Regions from separate parts of the Pseudomonas sp. BR20 genome, predicted to be linked through region 2. Evidence: riboswitches for the same ligand, from Rfam matches in the RefSeq annotation. Region 2 holds a riboswitch; each other region holds the start of a gene.

The links. A riboswitch is a leader RNA that binds a small molecule or an ion and turns the genes downstream of it on or off. The one in region 2 is predicted to bind cobalamin.
Positions count from the first base shown of each region.
Region 1: another riboswitch for cobalamin. It lies ahead of cobO (cob(I)yrinic acid a,c-diamide adenosyltransferase); the one in region 2 lies ahead of ACHPFG_RS21615 (ABC transporter substrate-binding protein).
Region 3: another riboswitch for cobalamin. It lies ahead of cobW (cobalamin biosynthesis protein CobW); the one in region 2 lies ahead of ACHPFG_RS21615 (ABC transporter substrate-binding protein).

Region 1 is NZ_CP172012.1:5,041,413-5,051,881, forward strand. It holds gene cobT (nicotinate-nucleotide--dimethylbenzimidazole phosphoribosyltransferase) at 1-428, opposite strand, end outside; gene cobU (bifunctional adenosylcobinamide kinase/adenosylcobinamide-phosphate guanylyltransferase) at 425-946, opposite strand; gene ACHPFG_RS23160 (cobyric acid synthase) at 1,044-2,495, opposite strand; gene cobD (threonine-phosphate decarboxylase CobD) at 2,492-3,481, opposite strand; gene cbiB (adenosylcobinamide-phosphate synthase CbiB) at 3,474-4,382, opposite strand; gene bluB (5,6-dimethylbenzimidazole synthase) at 4,379-5,029, opposite strand; gene ACHPFG_RS23180 (cobyrinate a,c-diamide synthase) at 5,026-6,375, opposite strand; gene cobO (cob(I)yrinic acid a,c-diamide adenosyltransferase) at 6,372-6,983, opposite strand; cobalamin riboswitch at 7,057-7,313, opposite strand; gene ACHPFG_RS23190 (PQQ-dependent sugar dehydrogenase) at 7,413-8,726, shown strand; gene ACHPFG_RS23195 (C40 family peptidase) at 8,800-9,336, opposite strand; gene ACHPFG_RS23200 (C40 family peptidase) at 9,481-10,125, opposite strand; gene hda (DnaA regulatory inactivator Hda) at 10,335-10,469, opposite strand, start outside.
Region 2 is NZ_CP172012.1:4,717,218-4,727,686, forward strand. It holds gene ACHPFG_RS21595 (aldehyde dehydrogenase family protein) at 1-339, shown strand, start outside; gene ACHPFG_RS21600 (protealysin inhibitor emfourin) at 360-662, opposite strand; gene ACHPFG_RS21605 (M4 family metallopeptidase) at 677-1,738, opposite strand; gene ACHPFG_RS21610 (DNA/RNA non-specific endonuclease) at 1,868-2,797, shown strand; cobalamin riboswitch at 2,834-3,027, shown strand; gene ACHPFG_RS21615 (ABC transporter substrate-binding protein) at 3,144-4,154, shown strand; gene ACHPFG_RS21620 (FecCD family ABC transporter permease) at 4,151-5,155, shown strand; gene ACHPFG_RS21625 (ABC transporter ATP-binding protein) at 5,152-5,916, shown strand; gene ACHPFG_RS21630 (GNAT family N-acetyltransferase) at 5,954-6,451, opposite strand; gene ACHPFG_RS21635 (hypothetical protein) at 6,448-6,672, opposite strand; gene ACHPFG_RS21640 (DUF6678 family protein) at 6,884-7,324, shown strand; gene ACHPFG_RS21645 (alpha/beta hydrolase fold domain-containing protein) at 7,300-8,244, opposite strand; gene tspO (tryptophan-rich sensory protein TspO) at 8,244-8,684, opposite strand; gene ACHPFG_RS21655 (nucleotidyltransferase family protein) at 8,819-9,388, opposite strand; gene chrA (chromate efflux transporter) at 9,572-10,469, shown strand, end outside.
Region 3 is NZ_CP172012.1:3,847,419-3,857,887, reverse strand. It holds gene cobM (precorrin-4 C(11)-methyltransferase) at 1-596, opposite strand, end outside; gene ACHPFG_RS17810 (cobalamin biosynthesis protein) at 667-1,059, opposite strand; gene ACHPFG_RS17805 (CbtA family protein) at 1,056-1,760, opposite strand; gene ACHPFG_RS17800 (CbtB domain-containing protein) at 1,772-1,960, opposite strand; cobalamin riboswitch at 2,058-2,262, opposite strand; cobalamin riboswitch at 2,305-2,504, shown strand; gene cobW (cobalamin biosynthesis protein CobW) at 2,598-3,659, shown strand; gene cobN (cobaltochelatase subunit CobN) at 3,663-7,424, shown strand; gene ACHPFG_RS17785 (ATP-binding protein) at 7,424-8,422, shown strand; gene ACHPFG_RS17780 (vWA domain-containing protein) at 8,476-9,078, shown strand; gene ACHPFG_RS17775 (DUF1853 family protein) at 9,205-10,152, opposite strand; gene ACHPFG_RS17770 (NAD(+) kinase) at 10,298-10,469, shown strand, end outside.

The DNA of each region.
Region 1 (10,469 bases), 320 kb from region 2:
ATTGCCGGGCCCTTGACGAAATTGGCGGTGCCCGCGCCGAGATTCAGGTGACGGACGCCAGGCAGGCTCAGCGAAGGGCTCACCGTGCCGAGATCGACCACTTCCAACTGCGCATCCAGTTGCCGCGCCAATACGCTGATGGCCGCGCCACCGGTGACAAAGTTATGCAGCATCTGCCCGGTCACTTCCTGGGGAAACGCCGATACACCCTCGGCAACCACACCATGGTCACCGGCAAAGATGGCAATCCACAGCTGATCCACCGACGGTTTGACCTGGCCCTGCAAGCCGGCCAATTGCACCGCCAGCGCTTCCAGCTGGCCCAGGGAACCGGCCGGTTTGGTCAATTGCTGCTGGCGCGCCAGGGCTTGTTCGTACGCCGAGGCGTCAATGGCCTTACAAGGGTTGAGCCACCAGGTGTCAGTCATAACGCAGTACCTTTCAACGTCAGGGGCAGGCCGGCAACCGTCAGGACAACACGCTGACACCGCTCGGCCAAGGCTTGATGCAGCCAACCGGCTTCATCCACATAGCGGCGAGTCAATTCGCCCAGCGGCACGACACCCAGACCGGTCTCGTTGCTGACAAAAATAATTTCACCCGGCAGCACGGCCAGGGTTTCCAGCAATTGATCGCGCTCAAACGCCAGGCGCTGCGCGTCTTCCAGCATCAGCAGATTGGTCAGCCACAGGGTCAGGCAATCCACCAACAGGCAACGACCGGGCGCAGCGTTTTCGCGTAGCACCCGTGCCAGCTCGACAGGTTCTTCGATCAAACCCCAGTGATCAGGACGACGCTCACGATGCAAGGCGACGCGGGCATTCATCTCGCCGTCAAGCGGCTGGCTGGTGGCGATATAGATGACGGGCAAGGCGCTGTCGCTGGCGAGCTTTTCGGCCAGGCGGCTTTTACCGGAACGAGCGCCGCCTAAAATCAGTTGAAGCATGAGACACCCCCTACCCACCCACCATAAGCGGCCGTTACCGCAGGAATGGATATGTACACCGAAAGCCCCCTCCCACATTTGAACCGTGTGTACACCCTTAAACCCCACACAGATTGCGCAACAAATCGGTGTCCAAATGGTTCTCCACCAGATCCGCCAACCGTTCGATATCGCGCTCGCGCAGGGCGTGGTAGTCCACCTCCTGTACAGCCTGCAACCCAGCCCAACGCAGTAACGCACTGCAGGCCGCCGGGGTCTCGAACAAGCCGTGCAGATACGTGCCGAGAATCTGCCCGTCAGCGCTTTGCGCGCCGTCACTGCGACCGTCCTCCAGCAGCACGGCGGCGTTCGACAGGGCAGCGCCACAGGTCACGCCCGCATGGATCTCATACCCGCTGACCTCGGCATTCTCCAGCAACAAACGCCCGCGAACATTACGCAGTTGCTTCTCTTTTTCCAGGGTGGTGCTGAACGCCAGCAGCCCCAGGCCGTCGCTGGAACCCGCTGGCCCTTCCAGGCCCAACGGGTCGTGCACCTGCTCACCGAGCATCTGCAAGCCCCCGCAAATCCCCAGCACCTTGCCGCCGTAGCGCAAGTGCCGCGCCACGGCGATGTCCCAGCCATTGGCACGCAGGTAGGCGAGGTCGCTGCGCACGCTTTTCGAGCCGGGCAGGATGATCAGGTCGGCGGCCGGAATCGGCTGGCCCGGCCCGATGAACTGCAAGTCCACTTGGGGATGCAGGCGCAGCGGATCAAAATCCGTATGGTTGCTGATGCGCGGCAACACCGGCACGACCACCTTGAGCACCTGCGCCGCCTTGTCGGTTTGGCGCCGGTCGATGCCGTCCTCGGCTTCCAGGTGCAGGTCCATCACGTAGGGCAATACGCCCACCACCGGTTTGCCGGTGCGTGCTTGCAACCAATCCAGGCCGGGTTGCAGCAGTGCAATGTCGCCGCGAAAACGGTTGATGATGAAACCTTTGACCCGCGCCTGTTCGCTGGGCGAGAGCAATTCCAGGGTGCCGACAAGATGGGCGAACACCCCGCCGCGATTGATGTCGGCAATCAGCAGCACCGGGCAATCCACCGCTTCGGCGAAACCCATGTTGGCGATGTCGTTGGCGCGCAGGTTGATCTCGGCCGGGGAGCCTGCACCTTCCACCATCACCACCGGGTAGGCTTCGCTCAACCGCGCGTGGGAAGCCAGCACTGCCTGCATCGCGATGGCTTTGTAGTCGTGATAGGCCACCGCGTTCATGCTGGTCACGGCGCGGCCATGGATGATCACCTGGGAGCCGGTGTCGCTGTTGGGCTTGAGCAGCACCGGGTTCATATCGGTATGGGGCGCCAGGTTGGCCGCCTGGGCCTGCACCGCCTGGGCCCGGCCGATCTCGCCGCCCTCGGCCGTCACCGCACTGTTGAGCGCCATGTTCTGTGGTTTGAACGGCACCACGGCAATGCCCTGGCGTACCAGCCAACGGCACAACGCGGTCACCAGGGTACTTTTGCCGGCATCGGAGGTGGTGCCTTGCACCATCAGCGTACTCATGAGGCGTCCTTGTAGGCAGCCAGCGCTTCGTCGAGGCGCAGCCAATCGGCCTCGGTGTCGGGCAGGCCAAACCGCACGCTGCTGTTGTGCACAAACAGGCGCAGCAAGATGCCGCGTTGCGCCATGAATTCGTGCATGCGCTCAGCGTGTGGGGTGATTAGCCATTGGAACAACGCGCAGCCGCCCTGGGGTTGAAAGCCATGGCGCTCAAGCATTTCAAACAGGCGCTGGCCGGCCTCAATGCAGCGCGCTCGCTGCCGCGCATGGCCAGCGGTATCGCGCAGGCACATTTGACCCAGCACCCGCGTCGGCCCGCTGACGGCCCACGGCCCGACCTGTTCGGCCAGCAATTTGAGCAGCCTGCGTTCGGCCAGCACAAAGCCCAGGCGCACTCCGGCCAGGCCGAAAAACTTGCCGAACGAACGCAGCACAATCAGGCCGACCTGATGGGCCTGGTTCGCCAGGCTCAACTGCGGGGTGACATCCATGAACGCTTCGTCCACCACCAGCCAGCCGCCGCGCTGGGCCAGCCTTGTGTGCCAGTCAAGCAGGCGCTGCGGGGTCAGGCTAAGTCCGGTGGGGTTATTGGGATTGACCACCACCAGCACGTCGAGACCGTCAAGGAAGAAGTCGACTTCCTGCTCCTGCACTTCACGCACCACGTAACCGGCGCGACGCCAGGCCTCGGCGTGTTCGGCGTAGCACGGCGACAGCACGCCGACCTTGCCGGCACGGCGCAGGCGTGGCAGCAATTGAATCGCCGCCTGGGAGCCGGGCACCGGCAGAACATGCGCGGCGCCGTAATACTCGCTGGCCGCCTGTTCCAGGCCGTCGTCCGATTCCGGCAAGCGCGCCCAGGCCCGCAGCGGAATCTCGGGGATCGGCCACGGCCAGGGCGCGAGGCCGCTGGAAAGGTCGAGCCAATCGGCCTCGGCAATCCCGTACTGAATCGCTGCCTTGCGCAGCCGGCCACCGTGCTCAAGCATAAAATTGCCCTCCCACGCATAGAATCAGCAACCACAACCATACGCCGCGCTGCACCAGTTGCCAGCCACGGTCGATGGAGTCGGCATCCGCCGCCGGGCCTTCGCCCAGTTGCGGACGATGGTGCACCTCGCCGTGGTAAATCGCGGCGCCGCCCAGCTCAACGCCCAACGCGCCAGCGCCGGATGCCATCACCGGCCCGGCATTGGGGCTGTCCCAGGTCGGCCCCTGGGTGCGCCAGCATTTGAGGGCCAGGCGGGTTTTGCCCAGCACGGCGTAGGTCAAAGCCACCAGGCGTGCAGGAATATAGTTGAGTACATCGTCGATCTTGGCCGCGGCCCACCCGAAGCGCTCGAAGCGTTCATTGCGATAGCCCCACATGGCGTCGAGGGTGTTGCTCAGGCGGTAGAGCACTACGCCTGGCACACCGGCGACGACAAACCAGAACAGCGCGGCAAACACCGCATCGCTGCCGTTTTCCAGCACCGATTCGGTGGCGGCGCGGGCGACTTCGGTGCGGTCCAGCTCACTGGTCTGGCGGCTGACCAGGTAGCTCACCCGTGTGCGGGCCGCGTCGAGGTCATCGCTGCGCAGGGCCTGGGCCACCGGGATCACATGCTCGCCGAGGCTGCGCATGCCGAGGGCGCAGTACAACGCGAGGATCTCCAGAACCCAGCCGATATACGGCGCCCACGACAACGCGGTGGCCAGCAGGGTCAACGGCACCACGGCGATAAACCACGCGGTCACGCCATGGCTGCGCCAGCCACGGCCACCGCTGTTGAAACGCTGCTCGATGCGCCCGGCAAAATTGCCGAACGCCACCAGCGGATGCCAGCGCCTGGGCTCGCCCAGCAGCGCATCCAGCGCCACCGCAGCGACACACAGCAAAGCCACACTCATTGACTCACTCCCCACACATTCTCATACAACATGTCACTCAACGGCCGAGGCTCGGTCCAGCCTTCGAGCTGCAACATCGGTGCCGGGTAAAATTCCGTCACCGGCCCCAGGCACAAGACCGCCAGGGGTTTCGCACCGGGCGGCAGGCCCAGCAGGTCGGCCAGGGCCTGGGGTTCGAACAGCGAGACCCAGCCCATGCCCAGCCCCTCGACCCGCGCGGCCAGCCACAGGTTCTGGATCGCACAGGACAGCGACGCCAGGTCCATCTCCGGCAAGGTGCGCCGCCCGAAGATGTGGCGCTCGCGATCATCCATCAACGCCGCCACCAGCACTTCGGCGCAGTCGTGGATACCTTCGACCTTGAGCTTCATGAACGCGTCGGAGCGCTCGCCCAACGCCTCGGCGGTGCGCATGCGCTCTTCTTCCACCAACTGTTGAATCTGGCTTCGTAACGCGCGGTCGCTGATGCGGATAAACCGCCAAGGCTGCATCAGGCCGACGCTGGGCGCCTGGTGCGCGGCCTGGAGCAGGCGATGCAGCAATTCGGGGGCGACCATGCCGCCGCTGAAGTGGCGCATGTCACGGCGTTCGGCGATGGCGCGGTAGACGGCGTCGCGGTCGGCCTGGGGGAAAGCGTTGTCGGTCATAGCCCTATTGGGGGCAAGCCCCCTCCCACAGTGGATAGGGTTTCAGCTCGGTCCGGCGCAAACAAGGCGGCTACCGCCGTCGGATTCGACGGGAAATAGAAGTGCACGTAAGAGGCGGTCATCCGCCCCTGTCGGAAGACCGCTTCGGCACCGCGCCCGCCGTTCGGGCTGAGGCCACGGGCAATCGGCTGGCACTCGGTGCTGGTCAGGGAATGATGATACGTGTGCCCGCGCAGCACGCCTTCCGGCAGTTCGACGCTTTGCAGGGCCAGGGCGGCCAGTTTCTTTTGCATCACCGCATCGCCTTGCAGCAGGCCGACCAGTTCGGCGCGGATGCCGTCGACATCGGTGAGCGAATCCAGCAGGTAGAGCATGCCGCCGCACTCGGCGAGCAAGGGCTTGCCGGCGGCATGGTGGTTACGAATAGCTTCAAGCATCGGGGTGTTTTCCGACAACGCCTGGTGATGAAGTTCCGGGTAACCGCCGGGCAAATAGAGACTGTCAGCCTCGGGCAGCTGGCGATCATGGATCGGCGAGAAAAACGTCAGTTCGGCCCCCATCGCTCGCAGCAGGTCAAGGCTGGCGCCATAGGTGAAGGCGAAGGCTTCGTCACGGGCCACCGCAATGCGTACACCGGCCAGCAACGGCTCGGCCGCGATCACTTCCGGCGCGGCGAAGGTCACCGGTGGCGGCAATGCGACTTCACAGCTGCTGCCCAATGCCTGGGCGGCGGCGTCCAGGCGCACGTCGAGATCGTTCAGCTCGCTGGCTTGCACCAGGCCCAAATGGCGGCTGGGCAGTTCGATCCCGGTTTCGCGGGACAGTGCGCCATACCAGCGCAGGCCTTCGGTCAGGCTGCCTTCCAGCAGTTGCGCATGGCGCAGGGTACCGACGCGGTTGGCCAGCACCCCGGCGAATGGCAGGTCCGGCTGATAGCGCGCCAGGCCCAGCGCCAGGGCGCCAAAGGTCTGGGCCATGGCGGTGCCGTCGATTACTGCGAGCACCGGCACGCCGAAGTGCCGCGCCAGATCGGCGCTGGACGGTGTGCCATCGAACAGGCCCATCACACCTTCGATCAGGATCAGGTCGGCCTCGCCCGCCGCTTCCCACAGCAGGCGACGACTTTCCTGCTCGCCCACCATCCACATGTCCAATTGATACACCGGCGCACCGCTGGCGCGCTCGTGGATCATCGGGTCCAAGAAGTCCGGGCCGCATTTGAACACGCGCACCTTGCGCCCCAGGTTGCGGTGCAAACGGGCCAGCGCGGCGGTGACGGTGGTTTTGCCCTGGCCGGACGCCGGTGCGGCGATCAGGACGGCCGGGCAATGACGGGGCTGATTCAAAGTTCGACGCCCTTCTGTGCCTTGATACCGGCCTGGAACGCGTGCTTGAGCATGCCCATTTCGGTGACGGTGTCGCCCATTTCGATCAGTTCAGGCTTGGCGCCACGGCCGGTGACCACCACGTGTTGCATCGGCGGACGGGCTTGCAGGTCGCTGAGAACCTGATCTAGGTCCAGGTAGCCATGCTTGAGGGCGATGTTCAGCTCATCCAGCACCACCAGGCCGATGGTGGGGTCTTGCAGCAGTTCACGGGAGACGGCCCAGGCGGCTTCGGCGGCGGCGATATCGCGTTGGCGGTCCTGGGTCTCCCAGGTGAAGCCTTCGCCCATCACGTGGAAACGCACCTGTTCGGGGAAGCGACGGAAGAACAACTCCTCACCGGTGCTGTTGCGCCCTTTGATGAACTGCACCACACCACACTGCATGCCGTGGCCCATGGCGCGCGCGAGCATGCCGAATGCGGAACTGCTCTTGCCTTTGCCGTTGCCGGTCAGCACCAGCAGCAAGCCGCACTCATTGGGGGAATTGGCGATGCGCTCGTCGATCACGGCTTTTTTGCGCAGCATGCGCGCCAGGTGGCGTTCGTCGCGGTCGGGGGTATCGGTCATGGCAGCTCTCCGTTGGGGCTGGACAAAAACGGCAGGCAGGAAAAAACAGACAGCCAAGCATCGCCCACCGTGATGCTGTTGGATGATCCAGGCCGGTCTCCGGGCTCATGAGTGGCGCGCTTGCTCATCTACAGAGCGAACACGCCGACGGCGCGCCTTCCCATATCGCGGGCGATACAGTGGCAAAAGGCACCGTCTTGACTCATTTACCGTTGCGGGGGCAGCGCCGGAATCGCGGCAGCACTGTGTACAAGTGCGCTCGCTCACCGGCTTCCCTGTTTCACTCGGTCGACCCATGGGTCACAGAGCACCTGGAACAAGCCGCGAAGGTTAGTGGGTTGGGGGTGGAGCGTCAATTAAAGCTGGCCTTGCACTTGAACCATCGCACCAGCGCCCTCCTCTACCCTTACAGGTATCAAGGAGAACACCATGCATAAAACCAGACTCGCCCTACTCATCATGCTCGCCGGCACCCTCGCCGCCTGCGGTGAAAGCTCCACCCTGCAGGTGTCCGACGGCACCGGGCCATCGCCCCAGCTACCGGAACCGAACAAAACCCTGATCCCCACCGTGAACATTGCCCCGGCAATCGGCTGGCCAGAGGGCGTGAAGCCAACCGCAGCGGCCGGCACCCAAGTAGCGGCGTTCGCTGAAGGCCTGGACCACCCGCGCTGGCTATATGTGCTGCCCAACGGCGATGTGCTGGTGGCGGAAACCAATGCGCCGCCCAAACCGGATGATTCCACGGGCATTCGCGGCTGGGTCATGGAGAAGGTCATGGGCCGCGCCGGTGCCGGGGTGCCAAGCCCGAACCGCATCACCCTGTTGCGCGATGCCGATCACGATGGCGTCGCCGAGACCCGCACGGTGTTCCTGGAAAACCTCAACTCGCCCTTCGGCATGACACTGGTCGGCAATGACCTGTACGTGGCCGATTCGGACAAGCTGTTGCGCTTCCCCTATCAAGCGGGTGAAACCGCGATCAAGGCGCCTGGCACCAAGGTGGTCGACCTGCCGGGCGGCAGCATCAATCACCACTGGACCAAGAACGTGGTCGCCAGCAAGGACGGCAGCAAACTGTATGTGAGCGTCGGCTCCAACAGTAACGTCGGCGAAAACGGTCTTGAAGCGGAACAGGGCCGGGCGGCTATCTGGGAAGTGGATCGCGCCAGCGGCCAGCACCGCATTTTCGCTTCCGGCCTGCGCAACCCTAACGGCATGGCCTGGGAACCCCAGAGCGGCAAGCTATGGACAGCGGTAAACGAGCGCGATGAGATCGGCAGCGACCTGGTGCCGGACTACATCACCTCGGTCAAGGATGGCGGGTTCTATGGCTGGCCCTTCAGCTATTACGGCCAGCATGTGGATGTGCGCGTCACACCGCAGAACCTGGACCTGGTGGCCAAGGCAATTGCGCCGGACTATGCGGTGGGGCCGCACACGGCGTCTTTGGGCCTGACGTTCGCCGAGGGCAGCAAACTCCCGGCGCCTTTCAGTAACGGCGCGTTCATCGGCCAGCATGGCTCGTGGAATCGCAAGCCACACAGTGGCTACAAGGTGATCTTCGTACCATTCGAGGGTGGCCAGCCTAAAGGTCAGCCGGTGGATGTGCTGACCGGGTTCCTCGACAAAGATGAGAAAGCCATGGGTCGGCCGGTGGGCGTGGTGATTGATCAGCAGGGGGATCTGCTGGTGGCGGATGATGTGGGGAATAAGGTGTGGCGGGTGTCGGCGGCTCAATAAACGCCTCCAGAAGCAACATAAAACCAATGTGGGAGGGGGCAAGCCCCCTCCCACATTTAGTTCGGTGTTTGGTTCAGGGATTACGTGCCAGGTTTGCTGGCAACACACGCTTGGCGCTCAGATAAGCATTCTGCCAATACGCCTTGGACAAGGTATCCAGCTTCACCGTACCGCCGGTTTGCGGTGCATGGACAAAGCGGCCTTCGCCCACGTAGATCCCGGCGTGGCTGACCTGGGAACCGCCACCGGTGGCGAAGAACAGCAAATCGCCGGTTTGCAGGTTCTGCTCACTGACATCCTGGGCGCGCATCACGATCAGTTCGCGGGTGGTGCGCGGCAGGGAGATGCCGGCGGCGTCGCGGAAGACAAAGCCGATCAGGCCGCTGCAATCAAAACCCGAGTCCGGCGTGTTGCCGCCCCAACGGTAAGGCGTGCCGACCAGGCCCAGCGCACGAAAGAGCACGTCTTCGGCCGCAGGCGAGAAATTCTGGGTGGAATAGTTGAATACCGGCTTGGGCTTGACCGCAACGGGAGCAGGCGGCGGCCGGCTGGCGCAGGCGCTGATCAGCGCGGCGCAGAGAATAAGGAGCAGGCGGGCTGTGGTCGACATGTGCAGAACAATCCTGGTCTGGATGCGGCTATCGCTGCCGAACGCTGAAAACCAGAACGCGCAAGCAAAGCTCGCGCGAACGGATTACAACAATGTCCAGGGATTCTAGCCCTTACACGTCAAACTTCAAGTATCACTTTAAGTTTACTTACTGGCGGTAACCGTAGTCGGGGCCATGGCGAGTGCGCGCTTGGCTTCGATGAAGGTTTTGCTCCAGTAACTGTCGCCCAGGCTGTCGACTCGAACACCGCCACTGCGACGGCTGCTGGAGTGGATAAACTGGTTATCGCCCAGGTAGATACCGGCATGGCTTACGCGACCACGGCCTGCAGTACTGAAGAAAAGCAGATCACCGGGCTTGAGGTTGTTGCGCGCGACCAACGGTGCTTTCACGTTGATCATTTCGCGAGTGGAGCGTGGCAGGTTCATGCCAGCTTCTTCACGAAACAGGTAGCCGATAAAACCGCTGCAGTCGAAACCGGCCTCAGAGGTACCGCCGAAACGGTAACGGGTACCGATCAGGGACATGCCGCGTTCGAGGATGCTGTCGGCCAGAACTGGAAGCTGGTAAGGCTTGTTGCCGGAAAAATCGGCCAGTTCCTTTTCGGTTGCTTGCTCTTCTTTATAAAGCGTTTCTTCATAAACAGAAGCAGATTGTGCAGCAACGAATTTTGCCTGGGACTGTTGTTGAGTTTTTTGCTGCTCAACCACCTGTTGAGGGTGGGAGGCGCAACCAAACAACAGGGTAACGAGTGCGAGGGGCACGAGGGGTGCGAAGCGATTTAGCATGGGCACGACCGTGGCTGGTATGTAAAGAAGTCGAGACTATGCCTTCTATCACATCGATTTGCAAATTCAATCGTGATCTATGTGACTTCGCGATTGGACTATGACATCTAAGCCGTAATTCCATTTATCGGTTCAAATGCGTAGCCAACGTGGCTTAAACGCAGGATTTCTGGCGCCTGTAAATTGCCGAAGCCCGTAGATTCAACCAGTTACCAGCCCAAAGTTTCTTTGAGAAAAGGGATCGTCAATTTTCGTTGAGCCTGCAAAGAGGCCTGATCGAGCTGTTCGAGCAAATCGAACAACGCGCTCATGCTGCGGGTGCCCCGGGTGAGGATAAAGTGCCC
Region 2 (10,469 bases):
GTACTGGCCGACGTCACCGACCAGATGACCTCATTCAAACAGGAACTGTTTGGCCCCGTGGCCTCGATCATCACCGCCCTCGACGCCGACCACGCCGTGGCCCTGGCCAATGACAGCGAGTTCGGCCTCACCGCCAGCATCTTCACCACCGACCAGGCCAAGGCCCACGACATCGCCAACCAACTGGACACCGGCGGGATCTTCGTCAATGCGTTCAGCGTGTCCGACCCTCGGGTGGCGTTTGGTGGTGTGAAGAAGAGCGGGTTCGGCCGCGAACTGTCGCACTTCGGCGTGCGTGAGTTCTGCAATGCACAGACGGTATGGCTGAACCGCAAATAATCCAGGGCTGCGCAACAGCCCTAGCGAATATGCCGGCGCACACACTGCACCAGCCCATCCAGCGCCTGGGACTTCACCGGCGCCAGCACGCAGACTGTGTGCTCGCGCGCTCCCTCCGTGACGGTCAGGGTGTAATGCACCTGGCCTGGGTTGCCAGGTTCCGGCGCCGTGCTTTGCGGCAACTGGAAGAAATCCGATTTCTCGATCAGTTGCCGCAACTCTTGCTGGTCCGGTTCGGGCAGCGTGTCCAATTGCACGGTTCGCGGTTTGGCCAAACCCGGAAAAAACGCCGGCCCACCGTTTTCCTTGATCGAAATTTGCATGGCTGTTCCTCACGTCAGACGTTAATGCCAACCGCTTTCCAGCCCTCCTTGACCGCCTTGTGCTCCTCCTTGTTCGCGCCGTAGAGACGGCCGGCGATATCGTAGGTTATACGCGCGAAACGCAAAAAACCCGAGTTCGGCCGCAACCGCGCATCGCGCAGCGCGTCATACCAGATGCGCCCAGCGCGCTCCCAGGCAAACCCGCCTATCTTCGTCGCCACTTGATAGAACGCATGGTTGGGAATGCCGGAATTGATATGCACCCCGCCATTGTCCTCGTAGATCTGGACAAAGTCGTCCATATGCCCTGGCTGGGGGTCCTTGCCCAGCAGCTTGTCATCGAACGCCGTACCCGGGGCCTTCATCGAACGCAGAGCGGTGCCTTTGATCTTCTTGGTGAACAGCCCTTTGCCGATCAACCAGTCGGCGTCCTGGGCCGTTTGCTTCAACGCATACTGTTTGATCAGTGAGCCGAACACGTCCGACAGCGACTCGTTCAAGGCACCGGACTGATTGAAATACATCAGCTTGGCTTCGTCCTCGGTGACGCCATGGGCCAATTCATGGCCAATCACATCGAGGGCCACCGTGAAGCGATTGAATAACTGGTCATCGCCATCACCAAACACCATCTGGGTCGAGTTCCAGAACGCATTGTTATAGTTCTGGCCAAAGTGCACGGTGGCATCCAGCGCCATGCCGGCGTCGTCGATGGAGTTGCGGTCGAACACCTCTTCGAAAAAATCGAACGTGGCGCCCAAGCCGTCATAGGCTTCGTCCACGGCGGCGTCGCCACTGGCGGGCTGGCCTTCACCGCGGATCAGCTTGCCCGGCAGGCTGTCGGTGCCTTCGGCGCTGTAGATCGAGCGCCGTTTGCCGGCGCCCATCACCAGGGCCATGTGGGCCGGCCCCTTGGCGGGCACTGCGACCATGCGCAGCGAACGGAACGTGCTGTCCTTGGCGCGGGTGCGCAGCGCGATGTCGCGCTGGGCCTTATCACCGTGACGCGCGATCTGGTCGAGCATATACGGCGGAATCAGGCAGAAAATCGGGTTGCGGTGGTGGCGATCACACATTGGCTGGCTCCCTGTTGGCATATGGTGTAGCTCCGGTAACCGTTTGAGGATAGCCCCCCAGGGTTAACCCGTGTCATCAATTGTCATCAATCCATGTTGCAGTCGTGTTTATCCAAGGAGGACTTACCCATGCCAGCCCGCAAAGCCAAAATCGACCTTTCGCACCGCCCACGACTCGCCGATCTGCGCCCGTTGATCGCGGTCAAGCCCGCGCTGATGGAAGCCCGGGCGGCAACGCCCCGTGTCACCGCCGCCAAGGATCTACAGGACCGACGCGGCTACGCGGAGGATTTTCTCAGCAGCTTCGTGGTGCCCTGGCCCACCGCCGATGAAGCATTGGCGGATGACGTACAACCGCTGCGGCTGGACTACACGCATTTCTCGGTGACGATGTCCCGTTCCCGACGACTGGCGCTTTACGTGGGGGTTAATATCGACGGCGGGCAGCATGTGGAGATAATCCGCAGCAACGACACCTGGGCCTACGATGGTCGCCTGCCGATCAGCGCGCAGGTAGGCGAAGCGCTCTACACCAACAATGGCCTGGATCGCGGCCACCTGGTACGGCGCCAGGACCCCAACTGGGGCGACGAGGCGAAAACGGCCAACCTCGACACCTTCCACTTCACCAACTGCTCGCCGCAGATGAGCGGGTTCAACCAGAAGACCTGGCTGGAACTGGAAGACTACATCCTCAATAACACGCAACGTTGGAAAGCCCGGGCAACGGTGTTCAGCGGCCCGGTGTTCGCCGACGATGACCGCGTCTACCGAGGTATCAAAATCCCCAAGGCGTTCTGGAAAGTGGTGGCCTACCTCAGCGATGACGGCAAACCCTCTGCCAGTGCCTATATGATCGACCAAAGCCGCGAACTGGGTCAGCTCGACCTGATGTTCGGCCAGGTCAGGACCTACCAGCGGAGCGTGATCCAGATCGAACAATTGACCGGCATCCGCTTCGCCAACCTGGCGGACTACGACGGCTTCAGCAACGAAGAGCGCGCCACAGGCACGCGAATCGAAGCGCTGATCCAGGGCCCTGAGGATATTCGTGTCTGACTGGGCGCCCCTCGGGCTGTATCGCCTCGCCCTAATCAACTACCATACCGCGCCGGTTCCCAAACGGGACTAATAGGGAATCCGAAGCGCGGTATGCCGCGTCAATCGGAACTGCCCCCGCAACTGTAGATGCCGAGCCTGCTCCCCACTGCCACTGGACCACGTCCGGGAAGGCCGGAGCGTGGCGACGACGCATCAGTCAGGAGACCTGCCGGCCCAGCAAAATCACTAACCGGCGGGGTGTCCGGGAAGGACATCCTTACCTGCCCGACCGGCAGTGTTCGAGGGCGTATTTCCGAACCGTACCTCCCCTGTTCCCACGTACGGTTCACACGGAGATTGCCTCATGCTGCCACGCGTTACCGCCCTGATCAGTGCCCTGGGTTTCTGCGCCCTGGCCCAAGCCGCGCCAACTCAATACCCGCTGACCCTGGAAAACTGCGGCAGCACCCTCACCTTCCCGCAGGCGCCCGCGCGCAGCGTGACCATCGGCCAGGCCGCCACCGAAATGCTCTATGCCCTCGGTGTGGCTGACCGCGTGGTCGGCACCTCGCTGTGGTTCAACAGCGTGTTGCCGCAGTTCAAGGCACAGAACGACAGCATCGAGCGCCTGGCCAACAACGAGCCCAGCTTTGAAGCGGTGATCGCCAAGCGCCCGCAACTGGTGGCCGCCGAGCTGGAATGGGTGGTGGGCCCGCAAGGCGTGGTCGGTACCCGCGAGCAGTTTCACGAACTGAAGATCCCCACCTACCTGCTGCCCTCCGACTGCGAAGGCAAGGACAACCTGGTGGGCGCCGACGGCACGCGACTGGAGCCGTTCCGTATCGAGACGATCTACAAGAGCATCAGCCAGCTGGCGCAGATTTTCGACGTACAGGATCGCGGCCAACACCTGAACGACGCGCTCAAGGCGCGCCTGGCCAAATCCGTGGCCACCGTGCAGAGCAAAGGCCTCAAGCAGGCGAGCGCGCTGGTGTGGTTTTCCAGCGCCGAAATGGCCAGCGACCCGTACGTGGCCGGCCACAAGGGCATTCCCGAATTTATGCTCGAAACCCTCGGCCTGCACAATGTGGTGCAGTCCGATGAAGAGTGGCCCGCCGTCGGCTGGGAAACCCTCGCCAAGGCCAACCCGACCTTCCTGGTGATCGCCCGCATGGACCGCCGCCGCTACCCCGCCGACGACCATGAAAAGAAACTCGCCTTCCTGCGCAGCGACCCGGTCACGCGCAACATGGACGCGGTGAAAAACAACCGCATCATCATCCTCGACGCCCTGGCGCTGCAGGCCAGCATCCGCACGTTCGATGGCCTGGAACAACTGGCCACGGCCATCGACGGCTACGACCTGCCGAAATGATCCGGACCTTACTCGCCCTGGCGCTATTGCTGATCGCCGTGCTCGCCGGCGTGGCCATCGGCGAAACCGCCATCTCGCCCCAGGTGGTGCTTCAGGTGCTCGCCAACAAGCTGTGGGCGGCCGGTTACGTGCTGGACCCGATCGATGAAGGCGTGGTGTGGAACTACCGCCTCACCCGTGCCCTGGTTGCCGCCGCCTGCGGGGCCGGGCTGGCGACCTGTGGGGTGATTTTGCAGTCGTTGCTGCGCAACCCATTGGCCGATCCGTACCTGCTGGGCATCAGCGCCGGGGCTTCGACGGGCGCGGTGTTGGTGGCGTTGATGGGCGTGGGCGGCGGGCTGGTTTCACTCTCGGCCGGCGCCTTTGTCGGCGCGATGGCGGCGTTTGCGCTGGTGATCCTGCTCGCACGGGCCAGTGGCTCATCCAGCGGCACCGGGCAGATCATCCTCGCGGGCATCGCCGGGTCGCAGCTGTTCAATGCGCTCACCGCGTTCCTGATCACCAAGTCGGCCAGTTCCGAACAGGCCCGCGGCATCATGTTCTGGCTGCTGGGCAACCTCAGCGGCGTGCGCTGGCCGTCGGTGTGGCTGGCGGTGCCGGTGGCGGTCACCGGCCTGGCGGTGTGCCTGTGGCATCGTCGTGCGTTGGATGCGTTTACCTTCGGCAGCGATTCGGCGGCGTCCCTGGGCATCCCCGTGCGCCGCGTGCAGTTTGTGCTGGTGGGGTGCGCGGCGCTGGTGACGGCGGTGATGGTGTCGATTGTGGGCTCCATCGGCTTTGTCGGCCTGGTGATCCCCCACGCGGTGCGCCTGCTGCTCGGCACCGGGCATTCGCGCCTGCTGCCCGCCAGTGCGCTGGGCGGGGCACTGTTCCTGATTGCGGCCGATGTACTGTCGCGCACCTTGATCAAGGGCCAGGTGATTCCGGTCGGCGTGGTGACGGCACTGGTCGGCGCGCCGGTGTTTGCACTGATCCTGATTGGCCGGAGGAATGCGCGATGAGCGTACTGAGTTGCACCGGCCTGGGCTTCAAGGTGCGTGAGGCGGAGTTGCTGCGCGATATCCACCTGGAGGTTCAGTTGGGTGAAACCCTGGGGATCGTCGGGCCGAACGGCTCCGGCAAATCCACCCTGCTCAAACTGCTCGCCGGCTTGCGCACCCCGGCCAGCGGCGACGTGCGCCTGGGCGGCCAACGCCTGGGCGACCTGTCCCGCCGTGCCATTGCACAACAGCTGGCGGTGGTGGAACAACAGGCCGACACCGACGACGCCATCCGCGTGTTCGACGCCGTCGCGCTGGGCCGCACACCGTGGCTGTCGGCGCTGAGCCCGTGGTCCGGCGAAGACGACGCCATCGTGCGCCAGGCCCTGCATGATGTGGACGCCACCCACCTGAGCCACCGCGCCTGGCGCAGCCTCTCCGGCGGCGAGCGCCAACGCGTACACATCGCCCGCGCCCTGGCGCAACGGCCGCAGATCCTGTTACTGGATGAGCCGACCAATCACCTGGACATCCAGCATCAACTGGCGATTTTGAAAGGCGTGCAAGGATTGCCGGTGACCACCCTCATCGCCCTGCATGATCTGAATCAAGCGCTGACCTGTGATCGCCTGGCCGTGCTGGATCGTGGGCGCCTGGTAGCGCTGGGCACGCCACTGGACGTGCTGACGCCGGAGCGCTTGCAGGAGACATTCGGGGTGCAGGCGCATTACCTGACGGACCCGTTTGATGGGGCGCAGATACTGCGGTTGCGGTCTAACTGAACAGGACATGCCCACTCCCCCCCCTCCCACATTGGATCTACAGAGGCCTGTGCATGTGTGTCGTCTGCCACACCGGGTCGGCTTCCACATCCACCACCTCAAACCCCTGGCGAATCCAGAAATCAATCGCCCCCGGTAGAAACGGATGGGTATGCAGGTAGACCACCTCGACCCCTTTCGCCTGCGCCATGCCCTCCAGCGTGCGATATAGCTCACCCGCCAAACCAAAGCGGCGGAACGCTGGCAAGACGAACAGACGCACCACTTCAATCGTCTTGCGGTCATGGAAATTCAACCGGGGGAAACGGCTGTCGTAAGGCAAGTAGCCGATAGCGCCGACGATCTGCCCTTCGGCACGGGCGATAAGGAATTGGCCATCACCGTGTACATAAGTCGCTTCAAACTGCGCCAAGTCCGGCGGCATCCCGGATGCGCTGAGCTTCGGGAAAAGCTCGGCGCGAGCATGCAGGACGAAGATCAGCGTTTCAGGGATGTCGGCTGCGGTGACTGCCTGAATGCCAGGCCTTTGGTTCATACAGCCTCAATCTGCGTAATCCCCACCAACTTCGCCTGCTCCAGAATCTCCTCTGGGGTCGCATTCGCAGGAGGCACAATCAAGCCATTCTCCGCATCGCCGAAATGCAACTGCAGCAAGTGCAACGCCGCCTCATGCAAGGGCAATTCAGGATGTTTGAGTTCGAACACATGGCTACGGGGTTGATCGTTGAACAGGTAGTTCAGGGTGTATGTGCGCATGGTGGAGTCCTTCTATATGGGAGAGGAGCATCGGATCAACCTGACTAGGTGATCGGTTTTTAAGTTCCCTATCCGCTTATAACGAAGATAATCAGGTAACCCTTCCAGACAATTCCGAGCGGCACAAAAAAGAAAAATCAATATCCTGGATCGCCATCAAATGGCTGGGGCCGCGCAGTGACGTGTCAATCAAACGAATGAGTCGACAGGGATGAATATGAGTGAACTACCAGGGCCCGGCGCCCGACAGAATGATAAAAGCCGGAAGATCATCCAGGCCACCGTAGCGGCAAGAAACCTGGCAAGTGCAGCGAACAATACCAAGTGGAACGAGCTGATCACCCACTTCCGCCAGCGTAGCGGTTGGCAGCCGTCCTATCGTTCCAAATCCATCACCGGCCATATTTCGGAATGGGACGTGGAGTGGTTTTACCACTTGCCGTTCCCATTTGCTTACGTCGAATGGTTCGACATCGGCTTGTGGCAAGCAGCGCCCTCTTTGGGAGTGCTACTCCCACAAACATACATTGACCATACCGAAGAAATATCGAAGGTCGTCGCGCAGATTGGATTCGAGTTTGAAGTGCGAGCCGACGTTCTGAGAATTTGGGGCTACCTTCCAAAATCCTACGAAGACTTTCCGCCTGCATAAGATGAAACATCGATGAGCCGAGTAATCCACTCTCGGCTATAGGCAAGCACGCGTCCCCCCATCGCCACCGGAAAATGAATAAACCCATGGGCCGACTCCGGCAACAGGTGTACTTCCGCCCTGGGCCACCGCTCTGCAATCAACAGTGTGTCATCCTTGAGCGGGTCCAACTCCCCCACAAACATCAACGCCGGGGGCAGCCCTTCAAAGTCACCATACAACGGCGACAGCGGCGGCTGCCGGCGCTCATCATCACTCAGCCCCGGCGTGAGCATGCGCAACGCCTCCACCATCCCCGGCCCATCCAAAAGCAACGTCTCCGGCCCGGCAGCGCGTACACTCGGTGTACCGGCCAGATCATAAACGCCGTAGTACAACACCGCGCCGCTTATACGTTTGAGCAGTTCAGGCCATTGCTTGAGGGCCAGCAACGTCGCCGCCGCCAGATGCCCACCGGCCGATTCGCCGACGACGATAACCGGCAGGCCGGCAAACTCATCGGCACTGAGCAACCAACGCGCAGCGGCCAAACAATCCGCCATCAGCCCCTCGACCGGCGTGTCGACCGCCAACCGATAATCCACCGACACCACCACCACATCGCATGCGCGCACCATGCCCAGGTTGAGGTCGTCGTCCATCTGCGCATTGCCGATCACCCAGCCGCCGCCGTGGATATCCAGCACTACGCCCTTGGGCTTGCCGCCTGGCCGCAGGATGCGCACGGGGACGTTGTCGACAACCCTGCTTTCAGCCGGTGCGGCGCGCTTGAGCGTTTGACTGACGCGCAGCAGCGCCTGGATCAACCGCGGCGTGATGCGGTTGCGGATCTTGAAGCGCGGCAGCCAGGCGAGCTTCTGATTGAAGCGGCGCATCTGGGCCAGTTCCGCCTCGCTGGCGGGCCAAGGTTGGTGGGCCATCAGCGGTTATTGCGTAGGATCGAGAAATTCAACGCGGCCGCCACACACAGCCACGCCAGGTACGGGAACAGGATCAGGCCGGTGATCAGGTCCAGGCGCACGGCCAATACCACCATGGCGGCGACGGTGATCCACAGCAGCACGATGATCACCATCCCGGCGAGCACGCGATGCGCGCCGAAAAACACCGGTGTCCACAAGGTATTCAGCGCAATTTGCGCGGCCCACAGCGCCAGCACCATTTGGCTGCCGGGGATCAGGCTCAAGCGATAACCGGCCCAGGCCAGCAGCAGGTAAATGATCGTCCACGCGACCGGAAACAGCCAATTGGGCGGAGTGAAGCTGGGTTTAACCAGGGATTCGTACCAGGCGCCGGGCTTGAAAATAATGCCGGTACTGGCAGCTGCGGCGCAGGCTAGCAGGAAGATAAAGAAAGTCATCGTCTGTCCTTGGCGGAAATGGTTTGAATCTTGGACGTGCAGCACCCACGTAAAAGTTCAGCGTAAATCAACGGTAGGAGCGAGCTTGCTCGCGAAAATCACCAACGATAACGCAGCGCCCCCAGCCAAAGCATTCAGGCGTCCCCACCCCCTACAATCCTCAGCCAAGGCCACCGGGCCTGATAACTGCGCGCCTTCTGCTCAAACAACGCCTGCTCCGGATGGAGTGGATTAATCCGCAAAATTCCCAGCTCCACATCGTCCAACCCATACGGCGCATACACCTCGCCCGTGGCAATCTCCAAGCCGATGCACGTACCGGCCACCAGATAACGATCGACCCCGTCGCGGGCCGAACGCAACTGCGGATAAGGCCGCCCAAAGCGCTGACCGTACCAAAGGTGCACCCGTGCCTGGTTCTTGACCTCGACATTGACGCCCAGGTCTTTGAACAGCTCGTCCGCCGCACGAATCACCGCGTCCTCCGCCTCGTAGGACACGTCGGTATCGAAGTAAAAAACGTCGTAGTCCTTCACGCCCTGATCGGCAGGCAGATTCGCCTGATGGTTCCATACCGCCTGGAACAGGCAGCCCGCCGTGAGCATGCACTGGTCCACCCCAAGGTCAGGCAGGCGCGCAGTGATTTCGGCGTTAATGGGGTTGGCCATGGCCAGTTCGAGCAGGGTTTCGACCGTCAATGTCATGCTGGCTCCTTCGTCATCGGTACGGTCCTGGGGAGCAACGGTACAACATTGAGCGCTGCCGCTGGCGCCTCTTCTTCACGTCATCAAAATTCGCTAAGGTGCCTCGATGCCCTGCCCTCATCGAGACCGACCACCTTGGCCCACTCCCCCGCTGATCGCCGCGAAAATCCCTGGTCGGTGTTCATGATTTTCCTGCGCCTGGGCCTTACCTCCTTTGGCGGTCCGATTGCGCACCTGGGTTATTTCCGCGAGGAATTCGTGACACGGCGGCGCTGGCTGAGCGAACGCAGTTACGCGGATTTGGTCGCGCTGTGCCAATTTCTGCCCGGCCCGGCCAGTAGCCAGGTGGGCATCGCGCTCGGCCTGTCACGCGCGGGCTATGGCGGCGCGTTGGCGGCGTGGCTCGGGTTCACCTTGCCGTCCGCCGTGGTGCTGATTTTGTTGGCGCTGGGCATCGCCCGGCACAGCACCGCCATCCCGTCCGGCGCGCTGCATGGCCTTAAAGTCGTGGCCGTCGCCGTGGTCGCCCAGGCCGTGTGGGGCATGGCGCGCAACCTGTGCACCGACGCCCCGCGCGTGGCCGTGATGCTCCTCGCCGCCTGCATGGCCCTGCTGCAAACGTCGGCGTGGGGCCAGGTCGGCGTGATCCTCGTCGCGGGCGTAGCCGGTCTGCTGCTATTCAAACCCACATCGCCTGCAGCGCACGACGCCCTGCCCGTGACCATCAGCCGTCGCGTCGGGACGATGTGGCTGTCGCTGTTTGTGCTATTGCTCGCGGGCCTGCCGATCTTCGCCCAGTTGATGCCCAATCCAACCCTGACCGTGACCGACGCCTTCTACCGCACCGGCTCACTGGTATTCGGCGGCGGCCACGTGGTGCTGCCCTTGCTGCAAGCCGAAGTCGTGCCCCGCCAATGGGTGAGCAACGACGTGTTCCTCGCCGGTTACGGCGCCGCTCAAGCCATGCCCGGCCCGTTGTTCACCTTCGCCGCCTTCCTCGGTGCCTCGATGGCCCAAGCCCCAAGCGGCTGGCTCGGCGGCCTGCTCTGCCTGCTGGCGATCTTCGTGCCATCGTTTTTAT
Region 3 (10,469 bases), 870 kb from region 2:
ACCCAATCCTGATCCGGCCATGTCGCCCGGTGCACCACCGCAATCGGGCAGTCCGCGCCATAGTGTGGCAGCAGTTCGGCGACGATCTTCTCCAGATGATTGACCCCCAGGTGAATCGCCATGGTCGTGCCATGCCGGGCCAGGCTGTCGAACTCTTCCCCGGCCGGCATGCTGGTTTTATCGGCGTAGCGGGTCAGGATCACGCTTTGGGCGATGTCCGGCAGGGTCAGTTCCGTTTCCAGCAACGCGGCGCAGGCTGCCACCGCCGTTACTCCGGGAATGATCTGGAAAGGGATGCCCAACTCACGCAAGTAACGGATCTGCTCGCCAATCGCGCCATACAGGCTCGGGTCGCCGGAGTGCACGCGGGCCACATCCTGGCCGTTGGCGTGGGCGGTGTTGATCAGTTCGATGATCTGTTCCAGGTGCAGTTCGGCGCTGTTGACCACCTGTTGCGCCTGATGTCCTTCCAGCACCGCCGCCGGCACCAGCGAGCCGGCATAGATGATCACCGGGCAACTGCGGATCAGGCGTTGGCCTTTGACGGTGATCAATTCCGGATCGCCGGGGCCGGCGCCGATGAAGTAGACGGTCATGGAGAATTCCTGTGCAAAAGCGGGCGAGCATGAAGATTGCTCATGATCGGGAAGGGCGATTATCGGGATTTTAGCTGGCGCAGGCCAATGCAAAGGTGGCCTGGGCGGTTTTCTGGCGAGTGATCAACAAGCGGGCAGGACCGCCGCAGAGCTGTTCGGCCAGGGCCAGGGCAGCGCTTTCCGCGATGCCATAACAGCCGGTATGGGCAAAGGCGACGTTGGATTTGTGGCTCAGCCGGTCTTCATACGCCGCCAGTTGCGCGGCGCTGAAGCACTGCAACGGCAGATTGAGCAAGCGGGCCAGGGCGAGCAACCCAGGCTCGTCCTGTTTACGGTCGATGCTGGCCAGTGCCGTGACACGCTGGCGCTCAATCCCGCCATTGGCGAGGGCGCTGTCAAACAGGCCCAGCAGGGTGTCTACATCACAACCCCGCTGGCAACCCAGGCCGACCACCAGGGTCATGCCGAGTATTGGTCGTCGCGGTTGCGGCGGAACAGCCAGGCACTGATCAGGCCGAGCGCCAGCCAGAACGCCACGTTGGTCAACTGCGAAGCGATCTTGAACTGCGCTTCGAGGGCTTCCGGCGCCAGCATGGAATGGGTTTCCGGCTGCGGCGCGCCGATCACATGCGGCACCACCAGGATCGCCACGCCTAGGACTTTCAGCAGCCAGTTGCGCCCAAACACGATCAGGGCAATACCGGCCGCCGTCGAGGCAGCGGTGCCGATCCACCAGATTTGCCGTTGCGCCAGGTCAGCGGCGGCAGTGCCCGGCAGCTCCGGTGGCAGGCCCAGGGTGGGCGCCAGTACAAAGGTGGCGTAACCGGCCAGGCCCCAGAGCAAGCCTTGGGCCGTACGGGTAGGGGCGCGCAGGGTATAGAGGCCGGCGAGCATCAGGGCGAAGCCGACGGCGACCACGAGGTTGCCGCCGGTGGTCGACAGCACGCGTTGCCAGCCGTCTGCCGGCTCCCAGGCTTCGGCGTCGTGGGTGTGCGCGGCGGCGCCCGCGGCGTGCTCATGCACGACTTCAGTCGCGGCTGGGGCCTTTTCAAAGGTTTCCGCCTGAAGAATCAGCGGCGCGACCCAGAAGCTTTGCAGCAAGGTCAGCAGCAGGGCGGCCAGCAAGCCGGTGAACCCTGCGGTTTGCGCAATACGCTTGATCATGTCGGCAGACCTCAGTGGCACGGGAACGCGGCGCTGTGGCGGGTATCGTGGGCCGCGTTGTGCACCGCCTCGATATGCGAGAAGCCGGCAAAATACACCAGGCACGCGCCGAGGATCGACGCACCGATGGCGGCGGTCAGGCGTTGGCTGAGGGTGGCGGAGCTGCTGGCGGTGTGCGAGGTGCTGCTGATGATCGACATGGCGCGTCCCTTTCAGGTGTCAGGGTGAAACGAGCGCATGCAAACCCCGCGAGCCAGGCACGCAGGGTTTTAACAGCGCCCGCCCACCGCGGGTTTGTTATTCGATGTTATTCGGGCCGGTCTCCGGGCTTGCGAGGGACACTGGGTCTATAAAGCGTCGCCTTCCCATGCCATACAGGCACAGTGGATCTGACGCTTCACTCGCTTACCGTTGCGGGGGCAGCACCGGACTCGTCATAACGCTATGACTCACCGGTTTCCCGTTTCACCCTGTGAAGGGCACCCGAAACAAGATGTGTAGGAGAGCATGGGCCGGGGACGGTAGTCAAATGCGGCGAGCCCCTGTAGCCTTGCACCTTCGAGGTTCTTCGGCCCAGGCCGAAGCTAAGAAGGGAACGCGGTCCAAGCCGCGGCTGCCCCCGCAACTGTGAAGGGTTTATCTGACTGCCACGCCACTGCCATTACGGCGGGAAGGCGCAGTCAGCGCCGGTCGCAAGACCCGCAAGCCCCAAGCCAGGAGACCTGCCTCGTCACCGATTTTCCAATTCAACCGGGCGGGGTGATCCGGTGACGAAATCTGCTGCTGCGCGCCGCCGCAGGGCCTATCGTCCCGTATGCCCGCCCCAAAGGGCATCCGATGAAAACACTGGCCAAACTCCCCGTCACCATCGTTACCGGCTTCCTCGGCTCGGGCAAAACCACCTTGCTGCGCCATATGCTCGACAACGCCCAGGGCCGTCGCATTGCGGTGATCGTCAACGAGTTCGGCGAGCTGGGCATCGACGGTGAGATCCTCAAGCAGTGCTCCATCGGTTGCACCGAAGAAGAGGCCAACGGCCGCGTGTACGAGCTGGCCAACGGCTGCCTGTGCTGCACGGTGCAGGAAGAGTTCTTCCCGGTGATGCGCGAACTGGTCGCCCGTCGCGGCGACCTCGACCATATCCTTATCGAAACCTCGGGCCTGGCCCTGCCAAAACCGTTGGTACAGGCCTTCCAGTGGCCGGAAATCCGCAGCGCCTGCACGGTTGATGCCGTCATCACCGTGGTCGACAGCCCGGCCGTGGCCGCCGGCACCTTTGCCGCGTTCCCGGACCAGGTCGATGCCCAGCGCAAACTCGACCCGAACCTGGACCATGAATCGCCGCTGCACGAGCTGTTTGCCGACCAACTGGCCAGCGCCGACCTGGTGATCCTCAACAAATCCGACCTGATCAGCGCCGAAGACCTGGCCCGTGTACGCCTGGAAGTCGCCGAAGAACTGCCGCCGGCTGTGAAGGTCATCGAAGCCAGCAGCGGTCGCCTGCCGTTGGATGTATTGATCGGTCTCGGCGCGGGTTCCGAAGAACATATCGACGGTCGCCATAGCCACCACGATCATCACCACGATGGTGAAGACGATCATGATCACGATGCCTTCGATTCCATCTCCATCGACCTGCCCCAAGCCGACGAGGCGCTGCTGCTCGACGCCCTGACCCAATTGGTGGTTCAGCACGGCATCCTGCGCGTCAAAGGCTTCGCCGCCATCCCGAACAAACCGATGCGCCTGCTGATCCAGGGCGTGGGCACGCGTTTCGACAAGCACTTCGACCGTGCCTGGGGCGCCGACGAAGCGCGCATCACACGGCTGGTGCTGATCGGCCAGGAGCTGGACGCGGCGGGCCTCGAAGCGCAACTGCGCGCCGCCCTCAGCGTTTAACCCATGCACCTGCTCAGGACTCAGCCCGGTGGTTTCGTCGCGGACGACAATATTGCCGACCTTGGCCAAACCCCCGCCGAACTGGTGATTCTGTGCAGCGGCGATTCCAGCCTGGCGCTGCTGGCCGAAGCGGCCCAGCAGTTGCCGGAGGACTACCCCAGCCTGCGCCTGGCCAACCCGATGCAGGTGCAGAACCATGCCTCGGTCGACCTGTATGTAGACGAAGTGCTGCGCCACGCCAAGGTCATCCTGATTTCGCTGCATGGCGGCATCGGTTACTGGCGCTACGGCATCGAGCGTCTGGTGGAGCTGGCCGCGCGCGGCGTCACCCTGATCCTGGTGCCGGGGGATGATCGCCCGGACCCGGAACTCAGCGGCCTGAGCACGGTGAATGCCGAACAGCGCGACCGCCTGTGGCGCTTCCTTCGTCAGGGTGGTTTGGGCAATGCCCTGGACTTCTATCGCTGCCTGGCCAGCGGCTACCTGGGACGCGACTATGCCTGGGCCGAGCCGCAAACCCTGCCGCGCACGGCGATTTATCACCCGCATAAAGCCAACCCTCGTCTCAATGACTGGCAGACCGAGTGGCACGCGGATTGGCCCGTGGCGGCGGTGCTGTTCTACCGCTCGCACCTGCAGGCGGCCAATACCGGTTTTATCGACGTGTTCTGCCAGCGCTTGCAGGCGGCGGGCCTTAACCCGTTGCCGATGGCGGTGGCCAGTTTGAAAGAGCCCGGCTGCCTGACGGTGGTCGAGGACCTGCTGGATGAGGTCGGCGCGGCGGTGATCCTGAACACCACCGGTTTTGCCCAATCCAGCCCCGAGGCCCCGCATCTGCGGCCGTTTCGTCGCAATATCCCGGTGATCCAGGCGATTTGCGCCCAGGATAACCAGCCGGGCTGGCAGGCCAGCGAGCAAGGCCTTGGCCCTCGCGACCTGGCGATGCACATTGCCTTGCCCGAGCTGGACGGGCGGATTATCAGCCGGCCGATCAGCTTCAAGGATCTGGCCTGGCGCAGCGAGCGCAGCCAGTCGGACGTGGTGTGCTACCGCGCAGCGCCCGAGCGCATGGATTTCGTCGCTGAATTGGCGCGCCGTTGGGTCGAACTGGCACGGCTGCCGAATGCGGATAAACGCATTGCCCTGATCCTCGCCAACTACCCGACCCGCGACGGTCGCATCGGCAATGGCGTGGGCCTGGACACCCCGGCCGCCGCGCTGAATATCCTGCGCGCTCTGCAAGCCGCAGGTTATCCGGTGCCGGATCAATTGCCCGAAAGCGGCACTGCGCTGATCCATGATCTGCTCGGCGGCGTCACCAACGATCTCGACAGCCTCGACCTGCGCCCCTGCCATCAAAGCCTGGGCCTGGACGACTACGAGGCGATGTTCCAGCGCTTGCCTGAGTCCAATCGCCAGGCGGTGCTGGAGCGTTGGGGCGCTCCCCACAACGATCCGATGTTCCGCGACGGCCGCCTGATGATCGCCGGACTGCGCCTGGGCCTGACCTTCGTCGGCATCCAGCCGGCCCGGGGTTACCAGGTGGATGCCAGCGCGGTGTACCACGACCCGGACCTGGTGCCGCCCCATGGCTACCTGGCGTTCTACTTCTGGTTGCGCCACACCTACGGCGCCCATGGCGTGATCCATGTGGGCAAGCACGGCAACCTGGAATGGCTGCCAGGCAAGGGCGTTGGGCTCTCGGAAAACTGCTGGCCGGATGCGCTGCTGGGGCCGCTGCCGAACATCTACCCGTTTATCGTCAACGACCCGGGCGAGGGCGCCCAGGCCAAGCGGCGCACCCAGGCGGTGATCATCGACCACCTGATGCCGCCGCTGACCCGCGCCGAAACCTACGGGCCGCTGCGTAATCTGGAGCTATTGGCGGACGAATACTACGAAGCCCAACTGCTCGACCCGCGCCGTGCCCGTGAGCTGCAAAAAGACATTCTCAAGCTGGTTCGCGAAACCCGTATCGACCAGGAGCTTGAACTGGATGGCGAAGCCGATGCTGCGATTTGGCTGCCGCGCCTGGACACCTACCTGTGTGACTTGAAGGAATCGCAGATCCGCGACGGCCTGCATATCTTTGGCGAGTCCCCGCAGGGTCGCTTGCGGATTGACACCCTGCTGGCCTTGCTGCGCATCCCGCGTGGCGATGGCCGTGGCCCGCAATCGAGCCTGCTGCGCGTGTTGGCCAAAGCCTTCGAGTTGGGCTTCGACCCGCTGGACTGCGCCCTGGCTGAGCCCTGGACCGGCCGCCGCCCGGCGGTGTTGCAGACGATCGATACGCAGTTGTGGCGTACCGCTGGTGATACCCGCGAGCGCCTGGAACTGTACGCCGCGCGACTGATCGAGCAGGCATTGGAAGGGCCGCTGGAACAGCTGGAAGAGCCCGGCTGGGAGGATGTGAAGGCGGTGATCGAAAGCCTGCGCATTGTGGTCGCGCCACGCCTGGATGCCTGCGGCCCGGCGGAAATGCACGGCTTGCTGGATGCCCTCGGCGGGCGTTTTGTGCCGGCTGGGCCAAGCGGCGCGCCGAGCCGTGGGCGCCTGGATGTGCTGCCGACCGGGCGCAATTTCTTCACGGTGGATGTGCGTAACCTGCCAACGACCACCGCGTGGCGCATCGGTTTCCAGTCGGCCAACCTGATGCTTGAGCGGCACCTGCAGGACCACGGCGACCACCTGCGCCAGCTCGGCCTGTCGGTGTGGGGTACGGCCACCATGCGCACCGGTGGCGACGACATCGCCCAGGCCATGGCGCTGATGGGCGTACGGCCGGTGTGGGCCACGGGCAGTCAACGGGTGGATGACTTTGAAATCCTGCCAATCAGCCTGTTGGACCGCCCGCGCGTGGACGTCACGCTGCGCGTGTCCGGGTTTTTCCGCGATGCGTTCGCCAACCTGATCCGCCTGTTCGACGCGGCGGTGCAAGCGGTGGCGGCCCTGGATGAGCCGGACGACATGAACCCACTGGCCGCCAAGGTGCGCAGTGAGCGCGCGGCGTTGCTGGCGTCCGGCCTGGATGACGAGGCAGCGGCGAAACAGGCCGGCTGGCGTATCTTCGGGGCCAAGCCCGGTGCCTATGGCGCGGGCGTGCAGGGCGCCATTGACGGGCGTCTGTGGCAAAGCCGCGAGGACTTGGCCGAGGTCTACCTGAACTGGGGCGGCTACGCCTATGGCGGTTCCGATGAAGGCACCGCCGCTCGCGAGCAGTTCGCCCAGCGCCTGAGCCAGGTGCAGGCGGTGTTGCAGAACCAGGATAACCGCGAGCACGACCTGCTCGACTCCAACGACTACTACCAGTTCCAGGGCGGCATGCTCGCTGCCGTGGAAACCCTGAGCGGCGACAAGGCGGTCAGCTACCATGGCGACCACAGCCAGCCGGACCTGCCCAGGATTCGCACCTTGAAGGAAGAGCTGAACCGGGTGATCCGTTCCCGCGCCGCCAACCCCAAGTGGATCGACGGGGTGAAGCGCCACGGCTATAAAGGTGCGTTCGAAATGGCCGCGACCGTGGACAATCTGTTCGCCTTCGACGCCACCACTGAGCTGATTGACGATCATCAATATGCATTGCTCGCCGACGCCTACCTGCTCGACCCTGACACCCGGGCCTTTGTGCAGCAGCACAACCCCGCGGCGCTGCGCGACATGACCGAACGCATGCTGGAGGCCCAGCAGCGAGGCCTGTGGCAGGAGCCGGGGGCGTACCGCGAGGCGTTGGAAAACCTGTTGCTGGATATAGAAGAAGACAGCTGATGACCGATATTCCCCATTTCCCGCTGTCCGCCGTGGTCGGCGCCGACGACCTGAAACTGGCGCTGTGCCTGACCGCCATCGACCCGAAGATCGGTGGCGTGCTGATTGAAGGCCCACGCGGCATGGCCAAATCAACCCTGGCCCGTGGCCTGGCGGACCTGCTGGCCAGCGGGCAGTTCGTCACCTTGCCGCTGGGCGCCACCGAAGAGCGTCTGGTCGGGACCCTGGACCTCGACGCCGCGCTGGGCGAAGGCCGTGCGCAGTTTTCCCCTGGCGTGCTGGCCAAGGCGGACGGCGGCGTGTTGTATGTGGATGAAGTCAACTTGTTGCCTGATCACCTGGTGGACCTGTTGCTCGACGTCGCCGCCAGCGGCACCAACCTGATCGAACGCGACGGCATCTCCCATCGGCATTCGGCGCGTTTTGTGCTGATCGGCACGATGAACCCGGAGGAGGGCGAGTTGCGCCCGCAACTGCTGGACCGCTTCGGTTTCAACGTGGCGCTGAGCGGGCAGACGGTGCCGTCCGAGCGCGGGCAGATCATCCGGCGTCGCCTGGATTTCGACAGCGACCCCGCCGCTTTCTGCTCGCAGTGGAGCGAACAGCAGGCAGCGTTGCGCGAGCGCTGCACCCAGGCGCGGGCGCGGCTGGACGGTATCGAGCTGGATGATCAGGCCTTGGCGCAGATCACCGAGCGTTGCTTTGCCGCAGGTGTCGACGGCTTGCGGGCTGACCTGGTCTGGCTGCGCGGCGCCCGGGCCCACGCGGCGTGGCGGGGCGCGGATAAAATTGCCGAAGAAGACATCGAAGCGGTTGCGGAATTTGCCTTGCGCCACCGTCGCCAGGAGCAATCCCCACCGGCCAGCCCACCCAATCAAGGGCAGTCGCCGACACCCTCGAACACGTCGCCCGGGCAAGGCCAATGGGGCGACATGCCCGCGCCGGCCCTGCCCACAGGCACACGCCGAGACGTGCCCACCTGGCCAAAAAAGCCCTAGGCATTCGCCCCCGACCTGACGCGGGGGCGGATGCCCGCCCCAAGGCTGGGCGACTGGACAACGGCAGGCAGGGCAAGGCACGCAGTGCGCAGCAGGGTTCGATCAACTGGCCGGGCACCTTGCTCGGCGGCCGGCCGCACTCCCGTGAAGACCTGCGCTACCACCTGCGCAGCCGCTCGGCCCATGAGTTGTGGCTGGTGATCGTGGATGCGTCGGCGTCCACCCGACGGCATCGTGCATTAACCGATGCGAAGGGATTGCTCGCCCAGTTGTTTGACGACGCCTACCGGCAACGCGCACGCATGGCGTTGTTGACCGCCAGCGGCCAGGCACCGAAGTGGCAGGTGCAGGGGTTGAAAGCAGCGAAAGGCCTGGCGGGCTGGCTGGATCAGTTGGGTGCAGGCGGTGGTACGCCGTTGCTGGCGGCGCTGACCGAGGCCGGGCATTGGCTGCTGGCGCGGCGCAAGCGTTATCCGGCGGAGCAGCAGCGTGTACTGGTGATCACGGATGGGCGACTCAAGGACATTGCCGAGTTGCCGTTATTGGCGTGTTCAGGGTTGCTGGTGGATATCGAGCGCGGGCCGATCAGGCTGGGGCGGGCCCAGGCGTTGGCGGCGGGGTTGCAGTTGGATTATCGGCATCTCGATGACTTGTAGTGCCGGTACCGTCGCCATCGGGGGCAAGCCCCCTCCCACACTCGACTGCATTCCAAAGGGTGTACTCGGTCAAATGTGGGAGGGGGCTTGCCCTCGATGAGGCACTCACATACACCACACCCTCCATCAGCCAGCCCCCGGCACATTCGGCCAAAGATCCGCCACCAGGAACAACCGCTCGGCTTCCTCCCAATCCTCGCCGTTCTGCACCATGCGCACGAGCAACTGTGCGGGCGCCATCGGATCAAGGTCTGCCAGCCAGGCCTGCATCTGTCCTTCACTCCACACTTCATCCGCCGGGTAGTGCGCCGGCGCCAGCCACGCATGCCGGGGCAACGGTTGCCAGCGACCTGGCGCGCTCGCGCTGACAAAATCCCGCCAATCACGTTGATGCAACCAGCGCCCGCGCAAATGCTGCGGATGGGCGCCGTGGGGCGATTCGGCCAGTCCAGGCCAGGGATAGAGCAAATACCCGCCGAGCCACAGGTGCGCGTCAAACTGCTGAATATCCAGGGCCGCCAACACCTCACGGCTCTCCGCCCGCGCCGAAATCGGCAATTGATGCTGGGCCAGGTGCGCGAGTTTGCGGTCCAGCCGGTCATGGCAGCCTGGGCCCAGCCACTGCGCGGTGTCCCGGCCGTTGCCGTCCTGCGGGCCGAGATAGAGCTTGATCGCCAGTTCCAGGTGGTGCACGCCATCGCGGTCGCGCAGCAGCATGTCCAGCTCGCCCAGGGTGTGCCCGGCACGGCGGATCGGCAGGTTGGCGGCGAGCAATTCCACCCCCGGCGCGTGCTGCACGGCGAACTGCCACAGGCGTTCGTAGTACAGGCCCAGGCGGCGCGTGCGGGACAGGCTCAACCAATGCTGCAAGGCGTGGCTGTCCTGGTCGAGTGCGCGTAGCCAGTGTTCAAGCCGCTCGGGCGCCTGCACCCAGTCGCTGCCCGCCAGTGGGTGGCGCTGCGGCCAAGGTGTTTGCGCGAGCATCGGCGGGGCAAGCATCACCCACGCCAGGTCGCGCACCTCGGGGTGGCGCAGTTGGCGGGGCAGGTTGTGCAAATCCGGGAACACAGTCATGGTCCGAGCATAGCCCTTTAACGGTTGCGCAGGTGGGCGAGAACCGTTGTCATCAAGGCTTCACGGCGACAAAGGATTTTGCCTGAGGCGGCCTTTCGCCCATAATCGTTTCTTTTTTGCCGCCCCCCAATCCCGCAGGAGCCCCATGGAGCACTTTCGCAATATCGGCATTATCGGTCGCCTGGGCAGTACCCAGGTGTTGGACACCGTCCGCCGGCTGAAAAAATTCCTGCTGGAACGCCACCTGCATGTGATCCTCGAAGACACCATCGCCGAAATCCTTCCCGGCCACGGCCTGCAAACCTCCTCGCGCAAGA